DNA from 3 places in the Actinoallomurus vinaceus genome. Region 1 is predicted to be linked to each of the others. Evidence: riboswitches for the same ligand, from Rfam matches in the RefSeq annotation. Region 1 holds a riboswitch; each other region holds the start of a gene.
The links. A riboswitch is a leader RNA that binds a small molecule or an ion and turns the genes downstream of it on or off. The one in region 1 is predicted to bind cyclic di-AMP.

Region 1 (3,266 bases):
GCCATCCCCGGCGCCGCCTTCCAGCTGATGCCGGATGCCGGGCACCTACCGCAGATCGAGACCCCGGAGGCATTGCTGACCATCGTCGACCGGTTCATCGGCGATCCACAGCTGAAATCCGAAGCCTAGACACCGCGATCACAAAGATCATCACACCGGCGATCGCGCCGCCCCAGTCCAGACCGACGATCGCGAACGTCCAGGCGGCCACCAGCGCCTGTAGGACGCCGAGCCGATTCCACCAGTGCGACGGCTTCCGGTGTGATCCGGCGGCTCGCAGCAGTGACACGCCGGATCCGTTACGGGCGGCTGGCGCCGTCGTAGTGGGAGACCCAGTACGGGTTGGACATGCTGTCCAGCCTGATGACTTCTCCGGTCCGGGGCGCGTGGATGAATTTGCCGCCGCCGACGTAGATGCCCTCGTGGCCCATGTCGTCGAAGTAGACGAGGTCGCCGGGCTGCAGGTCGGACTTGGAGACATGGCGAGTGGCGCTGTACTGGTCGGGGACGACGCGGGGGAGGTTCACGCCGGCGGCACGCCAGGACATCATCGTCAGGCCGGAGCAGTCGTAGCCTTTCGGTCCGGTGCCGCCCCAGATGTAGGGCTTGCCGAGCTGGGCGTAGGCGTACTCCACGGCCTTACGCGCGGGCCCCGAGGCGGGCCCGTTGTACGTGCCACCGGCTCCCGAGCCGGGCGCGGCCGTGGATTCACCGGCCTTGCGCAACAGATTCTTCTGTTTGGCGATGGCCTTCTCGACCGTGGCCTTGCGCGTCTTCAACGCGGCAGCCTTCTGCGAGACGGTCTGGTAGGCGGATTGCGCCTCCGCTTGTTCCCGGCGCAGGCGCTGCGTGGAGGCCAGGAACGCTGTGAGCTCTTGCCCGCGGTTGTTCGACAGCTGAGTGAACGCCGACATCTGGTTCAGCGCCGCGTCCGGGTCCTTGGACGCGAGCACCGTGGCGGTGGTGGAATCGAGAGTGCCGCTCTTGTACGCCTCGGCGGCGATCTGCGCGACGCGCGCGTGCAGGCTCTCGTAGACGCGTCTTTCGGTTTTCGTCTGGCTGTTGAGTGCCTTGAGCCTCTTCTTCGCCGCGTCCAGCTCGGTCTTGGCCTTGTTGTACTGATCAACGATCTTGTCGACCTGGCCGTTGAGTTTTTCCAGCTCCTTCTTCGCGGCCGCAGCCGAGGGCTTGGGGCTCGCCTCGGCGGGGGCCGTCGTGAGAGTCACCGCGACCGCGACCGAAAGCGCCGAGCACAGCCGGAGCGATCGACGCAGCAGTGGACGACCTGCGGCATCCGCGTTCGGGTGGAAGAACGCCACGTGAGAGCTCCTCTCCTAGTCCGCCTACCGGGTTAGCTGTCGGGCTCGGGCCGGAGTCGCCCTACCGGGCGCTGGTGCGCGCCGGATTCGCCCCGGGAGTCTCGGGTCCCCGGTTCCCTCAAGGGATTCGGCGGTCGGCCGTGCCTCGTGTGAAGCAGGGGGCGGCCGATCTCTGACGGAGTGTAGGAGATCTCTTCAGTCTTCTGCCACCCGATGGGGTGATCTGATGGGATAAGTCATGCCGGTGAAGGTGTGGTCTCCTACAGTCGATAGGAGGTTGGTTCTGGTGAGAGGGGCCGTGGGGTGTCAGCAGAAGAACGGCATCGCGGTGAGCCAGCCCGCTGAGATCAGGGCGGGGAGGGCGACGGAGGTCGTCGCCGTGGCCCACGTCAGGTGCCGGAGGTGACCGTTGTCGGCGGTGGCGGACGGCGTCTCGAGGCGGGTGAGTCGCTGATCGATCTCTGATCCGCGTGCACCGTGGGCGGCCAGCCCGCCTATCGGGCTCGGGGCGATCGCCAGTTTCCGGAGCGCGCCGGCGACCGCGCGCCGGCCACACCGCCGCGCCGCGACGTCATCGGCGGTCATCTCCAGCAGGATGGGCAGGCAACGGCGTGCGTCACGGAAGGTCGGCAGCCAGAACAGCGCGGCCGCCAGCGCGTCGACCGTCGTGAGGAACAGATGGTGGCGGTAGCGCAGATGTGCCCGTTCGTGTGCCAGGACCGCCTGCAGCTGGATGTCGTCCAGTTGGTCGAGGGCGCCGCTGCTGAGGACGATCGGGCGCCTTCGCGACGGCACGCAGTAGGCGACCGGCAGCGGATGGTCGAGAACGCAGACGTCGTCGATGTCGCCGGGAAGCCGAACGACGAACTGCAGCGCCTCCTGGTGGCGGCGGCGCTGGGCCACGGTGCGCCGGTACCGGCTTGCGGCCACAAAGATCGCGGCGGTCGCGCTGAGAAGGAGGGCGGTGTTGAGGATGTACGCCGCGGGGTCGCCGGATCCGTCGTGATGGTGCCAGCAGTCGGCCGCCCACTCCGCCGCCCTGTGCACCAGGCCGTGCCGGCCGGTCGAGACCAGCGCGACCACCCCGACAAGGGCCGCGATGGCACCTGCCAGAGCTCCCAGCCACGCCAGAGCGGCGATCCGGGGGATCCGCTGACACCAGGCACTGCGGCTCAGCACCGGCCCGGCGCCGGCGCCGAGGGCGAGGGTGAGGACGCCGAGCCCGGCGAGCTGGCTCACGAACGCGGTTCCGTCGGAGCCGAACGCTGTGCGAGCTCCACCAAGAGCCGGTGCGCGTCCTGCGGGTCGATGGTCTCGACGAACCGGGCCAGGACCGGACCACGGTCGGTGGTCTGGGCCAGCGCCTCGGCCATCACCTGCGCGACGTGATCCTCACGGCTGCGCGTCGGAGCGTACCGCCAGGCGTTCCGGTCGGCCGTCCGTGACAGGAAGCCTTTCTGGACGAGCCGGTCGGCGACGGTCTGGACGGTCGTGTACGCCGATCGCTTGGCCGATCCGGCGTTGACCTTCTCCATCAGCTCGCGGATGAGCAGCGGCTTCTGGGCATCCCACAGCGCCTCCATGATCGCTCGCTCGAGCGGGCCCGCGATCGCCACCTGTCCGTCTCCCTCCCCGGTCCGCACCATTGTGACCTATGCGGCAGGGCGGCCGACGTGAGTCGCCGACGGCCGAAGCGCGGCCTTGGAGCTTCGCACGCGGGACTCAGCCGAGGTCCATGTACCAGCTCATGCCTTCACCGAAGGTCCGGAGAACGACTTCTTGTTCACCGATCAGCGACGGGCGACCGGGCAGCGGACCGACAACGGTCAGATGCCAGCGTTGCGCCTCCGCTCGGTGTCCGGGGACGAAGCGGTACCTCCCCAGATCCGGGTGCCGCCAATATCCGATGACGGCTTTGACATGCCAGGCGAGACCGCCTCCGTCGTC
Region 2 (3,266 bases), on a different contig from region 1:
GATCAAGAAGCTGGGTCCTGCGGCCGACACCGGCGGCGGTGACGACGGCGGCCCCGTGTCGAGCAGCTGCGGCAGCTACAGCGGGTCGGCGACCGGCAAGGCGCGCACCGTGCTCGTGTGGGCCTACAGCAAGTGCGGCATCCCGTACCTCTACGGCGGCACCGGCCCGCGCTACGACTGCTCGGGCCTCACGATGAAGGCCTACGCGGCCGCCGGGGTGAGCATCCCCCGCGTCGTCCCCGACCAGTACAACGCGACCAGCCGGGTCTCGCGGGCCAACCTGTCGCCCGGCGACCTGGTGTTCTTCGACAACCTGGGGCACGTCGGCATCTACGTCGGCGGCGGCAAGTTCATCCACTCGCCGCACACCGGGTCGTTCGTGAAGATCGACAGCCTGAGCAACCCCTGGTACAGCTCGCACTACGTCGGTGCGGGCGCGCTCTAGGAACACGATCATCATGGCCAAGGAGCGTACGATCATGTCCAGGACCGGTCGCTGGTCCGTCACGACGGCCGGGCTCATCGCCGTCGCGGGGCTGTCCCTGCCCGCCGTTCCGGCGCACGCCGACCCGGGCAACTCGCTGAGCGCGGCGAAGAAGTCGCTCGCGAAGCTCAACGACCAGGTCGACCAGCTCGGCAACCAGTACCAGAAGACGAAGGCCGACTACAAGGCCGCCCAGGGCCGGGTCAACGCCCTGGCCAAGTCGGTGCAGGCCGAGCGCCAGACGTTCCAGGCGCTCCGGCTGCGGGTCGCCCAGCTGGCCGCCGACGCCTACAAGACCGGGGACAACGGCTCGATCCCCGCCCTGGTCGGCTCGAAGGACCCGGACGCCGTGCTCTCGCAGATGTCGGCGTTCACGCAGATCGCGCACAACCGCACCGCCGAGTTCCAGCAGTACCTCGCCTCGGCTCAGCGGCTGGAGCGCGAGCAGGCGCTGCGCGTGCAGGCGGCCGAGCAGCTCAAGGCGAAGAAGGCCCAGCTCGAGCAGCAGCGCAAGCAGGCCAACGCGGCCCTCAGCAAGCAGCTGAAGCTGATCCACAAGCTCGGCGGCAACATCGACCCGGGCAGTTCGAAGGAGAACTGCTCGATCCTGGCCACGGGCAAGGCGGAGATCGTCCTGAAGTTCGCCTGCGCCCAGCTCGGCAAGTCGTACGTCTTCGGCGGCGCGGGCCCGAACGTCTGGGACTGCTCCGGGATCACGATGGTGGCGTTCGCCAAGGTCGGCATCAAGCTCAACCACTGGGTGCCGGACCAGTACGACGCCAGCAAGCGGGTGTCCAAGGCCGACCTGCAGCCCGGCGACCTGGTCTTCTTCCACGACCTCGGGCACATGGGGATCTACGTCGGCAACGGCAAGTTCCTCCACGCCCCGCACACCGGCGACGTCGTCAAGATCTCCAACCTGAGCGACGCCTGGTACTCCTCCACCTGGGTGGGCGGCGGCCGCCTGCTCTGAGGACCGCCGACAACTTAACAGCGACGTGGGCGGGCCGGGCAGAGACTCCCGGCCGGTTCGACCGAGGCACGGAGAGCATCCGGCCCGCCTGTCACGTCATCTCGATCTTCCGCACCGGGCCACGGTGCGGGGTGTCATCGGCGCACGCCATGCGCCGCTCTACCGGAAGGGTCTCCGCCGACGGCGGCGCTATGGGACAGCGCCCTGATGGCGGGCCGGTTCCGGTTTGTCAGAAATGCAGAGAAAACGGTCATCACTGACGTGGTCCAACGGGGGCCACGGGTGGCCGTTAACGCCTAATCCGCGGGCACGCGGAACCGGGGACCCAACCGCGCGTGAGCGCGGCTTTCACGGGGGTGAATCGGGGCGCCTGTTCTCCCGCAGGCATGCCGTAGGGCGGCTTCCACGTCCGAACCCGACAGCTAACCCGGTAGGCGTAGTGGAAGGAGAGACCCCTGTCTCGCAACCCCTCGACCGCTTCGTCCCTGCGCCTTCGCCTCGCCGGAGGCATGGTGGCCGCGGGTGCGGTCCTCGCACCCGTCGCCCTGACGGTCCCCGCGGCCCACGCCGCGACCCCCCAAGCGGCCGTCGTCAAGGCGCAGAAGAAGCACAAGTCCTGGAGCGAGCGTCACAAGGTCGGTCTGAAGGCGGTCTCCGTCGCGCGTAAGCAGATCGGCAAGTGGTACCGCTACGGGGGCGCCGGCCCCAGGACCTTCGACTGCTCCGGTCTGGTGCAGTTCTCCTACCGCAAGGCGGGCATCCGCCTGCCGCGCACCGCGGGCCAGCAGCACCGGCACATCAAGCGGCACGTGCGGTGGCAGAACCTCGCGGTCGGTGACCTGGTGTACTTCAACGGCAACAACCACACCGGGATCATCTCCAAGGTGAAGGGCCACAAGGTCTGGATGATCCACGCGTCGCACACCGGCACGCAGATCAAGCAGGTCCGGATCGACAACAACAGCTACTACCGCAGTGAGTTCTACGGCGCGGCGCGTCCGTACTGAGCCGGCCCAACCGGTTCGATCCGCCGGGGTCGCCCATGTGGGCGGCCCCGGCTTTCTCAGCTTCGCCCGCTACCATCACGCGCATGTCGTCGGCAGGCTCCGGGCAGTCACGGGTCGCCGCGCTGGCCGGGGTCGCGATCGTGTTGCACCTGGTCACCGCGGTCGGCTACGTCGCGCTGCACCACGGGGCCGGCCGTACGGCCGCGTCGCTGCGCAGCGCCACGGCGGCGCCCGTGCCCAGCACGGCCACGGTGACGGCCATCCTGCAGCGCCGCTCCCGCGCGGTCCTCGCCCATGACCGCGCGGCCTTCCTCGCCACCGTCGATCCGTCGGCCCAGGCGTTCCGCGCCGGGCAGGAGACGTTGTTCGACAACCTGACGAAGATCCCCCTGGCGACCTGGCGTGAGTCGCTCGCGGACACCCGCGCCGCGGCCGCCGCCGACGACGGCTGGACGGCCCGGCTGACGCTCACCTACCGGCTGCGCGGTTTCGACGCGGCCGACGTCGCCTACACCCAGTACCTCACCTTCGGCCGGCGCAAGGACGCGGGCTGGTTCGTGTCCGGCGACGGGTCCACGCACGGCCTGCGCGACGACCCGCAGATCTGGGACGGCGGCGGCCTCACCGTGATCCACGGCCGGCGCAGCCTCGTCATCGGCGAGGACGGCGCCGCGGTCGGGGACGGCACCGGCACCGCCGACGCGTCGGAGACGCGGACGGCCGAGCTGCGCGACATCGCCCGCCGGCTGGACACCGGCGTCGGCCTGGTCTCCGACGTCGTCGGCGACCGCTGGTCACGCGA
Region 3 (3,266 bases), on a different contig from region 1:
GCTCGGCTACCACGAGAAAGCCAGCGGTTACACGAAATTCGGCGACTGGTACGGCAAGCATGTCGACAAGGACTCCTCCTACACGGACGCTCCTTGGTGCGACATGTTCCTCGCGTGGGCGGCCAACAAGGCCGGCGTCGAGGACTGGACCGGGCAGTTCGCCTCCACTCCCGACCACGCCAACTGGTTCAAGAAGCACGACGCCTGGGGCCACAAGGCCGAGCCCGGCGCGATCGTCTTCTTCTCCTGGTCGGGCGGCAAGAGCATCGGCGACATCGAGCACGTCGGCATCGTCGAGCGGGTCGACGGCCACACGCTGCACACGATCGAGGCCAACCACAACAACGCGCTGCTGCGCGCCACCCGGGACATCAGCCAGGTCGTCGGCTTCGGCTACCCCTCCAAGGTGAAGGTGAAGTCGGCCCCCGCGCAGACCGCCCAGCAGACGGCGCAGAACGAGAAGTACGCTCCCAAGCACGCCGCTCCGACGCCCGCCGTCAAGGAGATCGGCCAGGATCCCGTGGCGAAGGTCGACACGCACACGATCGCGTCGCACGACCCGGCGCCCGCGCCGACCTCCCTGCCGGACCAGCAGGCCGCCCTCACCGGGCTGCTCGCCGTCGTCCTGTTCGGCACGGTGGCCCTGGCCGTCGGCAAGTCGAAGGTCAAGGTGCCCGTCTCGGCGCCGAACGTCCGGGTCCGCAAGCGCGGCAAGCACCACCGCACGCCGGTCGAGCTGCCCGCCGAGGTCAGCGTGGCCGACCTGGATGCCGCCGACGCCGGCACCATGGTCATGCCCGTCCTGTCCGCCGAGGCCGCCGCCAAGGCCGAGGACAAGGAGTTCTGGGGCAAGATCTCCGAGCTGGAGGAGGACGTCGAGCTGGCGTTCTGGAACACCCTGCACGCTGCGGTGGCCCAGAACAGCTCCGAGGCCGAGTCCGAGTCCGTCCTCTCCTGAGCGAGCGCGTCCGAACGTCACGCCGGTCCCCGTTTCCTCCCGATCCGGAGGGGGCGGGGACCGTGTGCGTGTAGGCGCAAAGGACCAGCCCCCACATCACCCGGAGTGACCATCCTCCGATCCCCCGGGCCATCTCCGCATGTTCTCGTTGGCGGCCTCGTCACTATCCGTTAATCTCCAGCGAGTCGTCACCGGCCGAGAGACGGCCGGACCGCCGAATCGCCCGTCGCGTCAGCCGGCGCGCCGGGGAACCGGGGACCCACTCGCGAAGCCATGGGGCACCTCCCTGCCTTCGCATCCGGGGTGAATCCGCGCCCGTCGCCGACGGTGCGCGGTAGGGCTTCTCTTCCGTCCGAACCCGTCAGCTAACCCGGTAGGCGGCCTGAGGAGAGGAGCACTGGATGGCGTCATCGCACCCTGCGGGCAGCCGCGATCCCCATCATCCCGGGAAGGGCACGGCTCGCCGCACGGCCACCGTGACCTTCACACACGACCCTCACCACCCGCCGAAGGCCACGGCACACCGTACGGCCGCCATAGCCCTCACACAGGGCGCCCACCACCCGCCGAAGGCCACCGCCCGCCGTACGGCCGCCGTGGCCTTGGCGCTCGTCGTCGCCGGGCTCGCATCGCCCGCGCTGGCGGACACCGCCCGGCCCGGTCCCGGGATCGACGCGCTCCGGCAGCGCGCCGACCAGCTGAACAACCAGCTGGAGCAGCTCACCGAGCAGTACAACGGCCTCAAGGTACGCCTGGAGCAGGCCCAGCGGGCGGCCGTCGTCGCCGGCCAGACCTCGGCCCGGGCGGCGCAGGCGCTCAAGGCCATCCAGCGCAAGGTCGGCCGGTTCGTGGCGACGCGTTACATGAGCGGCGGCAACGACGACTCCCCCAGCCTCCTCGCCGCCTCCGACCCGCGCGCCGTCCTCGACCGGGCCGCGACCCTGCACTACTTCACGCAGCAGGACGACACCGAGATCCGGCAGCTCACCCAGGCCATCCAGAACGCCCAGTGGACCTGCCAGGACGCCCGGGAGCGCGCCGCGGAGGCGGCCCGGCTCAGGGGCCGGCTCGCCAGGCAGCGGACGGTCATCCGGCACGACCTGGAGAAGGTCCGCAGGCCGCTGCTGCGCGACGCCGTCGAGCGCGCCGGCAAGGGCGAGACGGTGCCTCCCATCCCCGGCGGACCCGGCAAGGCCGTCGGTGCCGTACGGGCCGCGCTGTCGCAGCTCGGCGTGCCGTACGTGTGGGGTGGCGCGGCGGCCGGCCGGGGGTTCGACTGCTCGGGCCTGACCATGTGGGCCTACAAGCAGGTCGGCGTCAATCTGCCGCACTACGGCGGCGACCAGTGGAACGCCGGCGTGCACGTCTCCCGGGACCAGCTCGAACCCGGCGACCTGGTGTTCTTCTACACCGACATCCACCACATGGGGATGTACATCGGCGACGGGAAGTTCGTCCACGCGCCGCACACCGGCGACCACGTCCGCGTCGCCGACCTGTCGACCCGCCCGTTCGCCGGCGCCGTACGCGTCGTGTGACGGCCGCCGGACCCCGGACGGGTCGTTCGGATCACTCCCCGAAGCGGGACGTCCCGGCGGCCGTACAGACCAGGGCAGGGACGTCCCCGGCGATCACTTCCCGACGCGGGACGTCTCGGCGGCCCGTACGGACGCAGGGGCGTCCCCGGCGGTCACTTCCCGATGCGGTACATCTCGGCGACCATGAAGGCCAGGTCGAGCGCCTGGCCGCGGTTGAGCCGGGGGTCGCAGGCGGTCTCGTACCGCTGGTGCAGGTCGTCCTCGACGATGTCGTGGCCGCCACCGACGCACTCGGTGACGTCGTCGCCGGTGAACTCGATGTGCACGCCGCCCGGGTGGGTGCCGAGCGCCCGGTGCACCTCGAAGAAGCCGGCGACCTCGTCCACCACGTCGTCGAACCGGCGGGTCTTGTACCCGCTCTCCGCCTCGAAGGTGTTGCCGTGCATCGGGTCGCAGATCCAGGCGACCTGGGCGCCGCTCGCGGTGACCTTCTCCACCAGGGTGGGGAGGTTGTCGCGGATCCGCCCGGCGCCCATGCGGGTGACGAACGTGAGCCGTCCGGGCTCCCGGTCGGGATCGAGCCGGTCGATGAGCGCGAGGGCGTCCTCGGCGGTCGTGGTCGGCCCGAGCTTCACGCCGATCGGGTTGCGGATGCGCCGCATGAAGTCCACGTGCGCGCCGTCGAGCTGCCGGGTGCGCTCGCCGATCCACAGGAAGTGCGCGGAGACGTCGTACGGCAGGCCGGACCGCGAGTCGATGCGGGTCAGGGC

Region 2: another riboswitch for cyclic di-AMP. It lies ahead of ABEA24_RS14915 (C40 family peptidase); the one in region 1 lies ahead of ABEA24_RS38330 (C40 family peptidase).
Region 3: another riboswitch for cyclic di-AMP. It lies ahead of ABEA24_RS18885 (C40 family peptidase); the one in region 1 lies ahead of ABEA24_RS38330 (C40 family peptidase).

Annotation. Positions count from the first base shown of each region.
Region 1 is NZ_BAABHK010000014.1:143,435-146,700, forward strand. It holds gene ABEA24_RS38325 (alpha/beta fold hydrolase) at 1-129, shown strand, start outside; gene ABEA24_RS38330 (C40 family peptidase) at 300-1,319, opposite strand; cyclic di-AMP (ydaO/yuaA leader) riboswitch at 1,325-1,462, opposite strand; gene ABEA24_RS38335 (M56 family metallopeptidase) at 1,626-2,558, opposite strand; gene ABEA24_RS38340 (BlaI/MecI/CopY family transcriptional regulator) at 2,555-2,935, opposite strand; gene ABEA24_RS38345 (hypothetical protein) at 3,042-3,266, opposite strand, start outside.
Region 2 is NZ_BAABHK010000003.1:830,807-834,072, reverse strand. It holds gene ABEA24_RS14925 (C40 family peptidase) at 1-445, shown strand, start outside; gene ABEA24_RS14920 (C40 family peptidase) at 480-1,457, shown strand; cyclic di-AMP (ydaO/yuaA leader) riboswitch at 1,741-1,909, shown strand; gene ABEA24_RS14915 (C40 family peptidase) at 1,967-2,464, shown strand; gene ABEA24_RS14910 (basic secretory protein-like protein) at 2,548-3,266, shown strand, end outside.
Region 3 is NZ_BAABHK010000005.1:28,866-32,131, reverse strand. It holds gene ABEA24_RS18890 (CHAP domain-containing protein) at 1-958, shown strand, start outside; cyclic di-AMP (ydaO/yuaA leader) riboswitch at 1,161-1,355, shown strand; gene ABEA24_RS18885 (C40 family peptidase) at 1,360-2,496, shown strand; gene ABEA24_RS18880 (class II 3-deoxy-7-phosphoheptulonate synthase) at 2,649-3,266, opposite strand, start outside.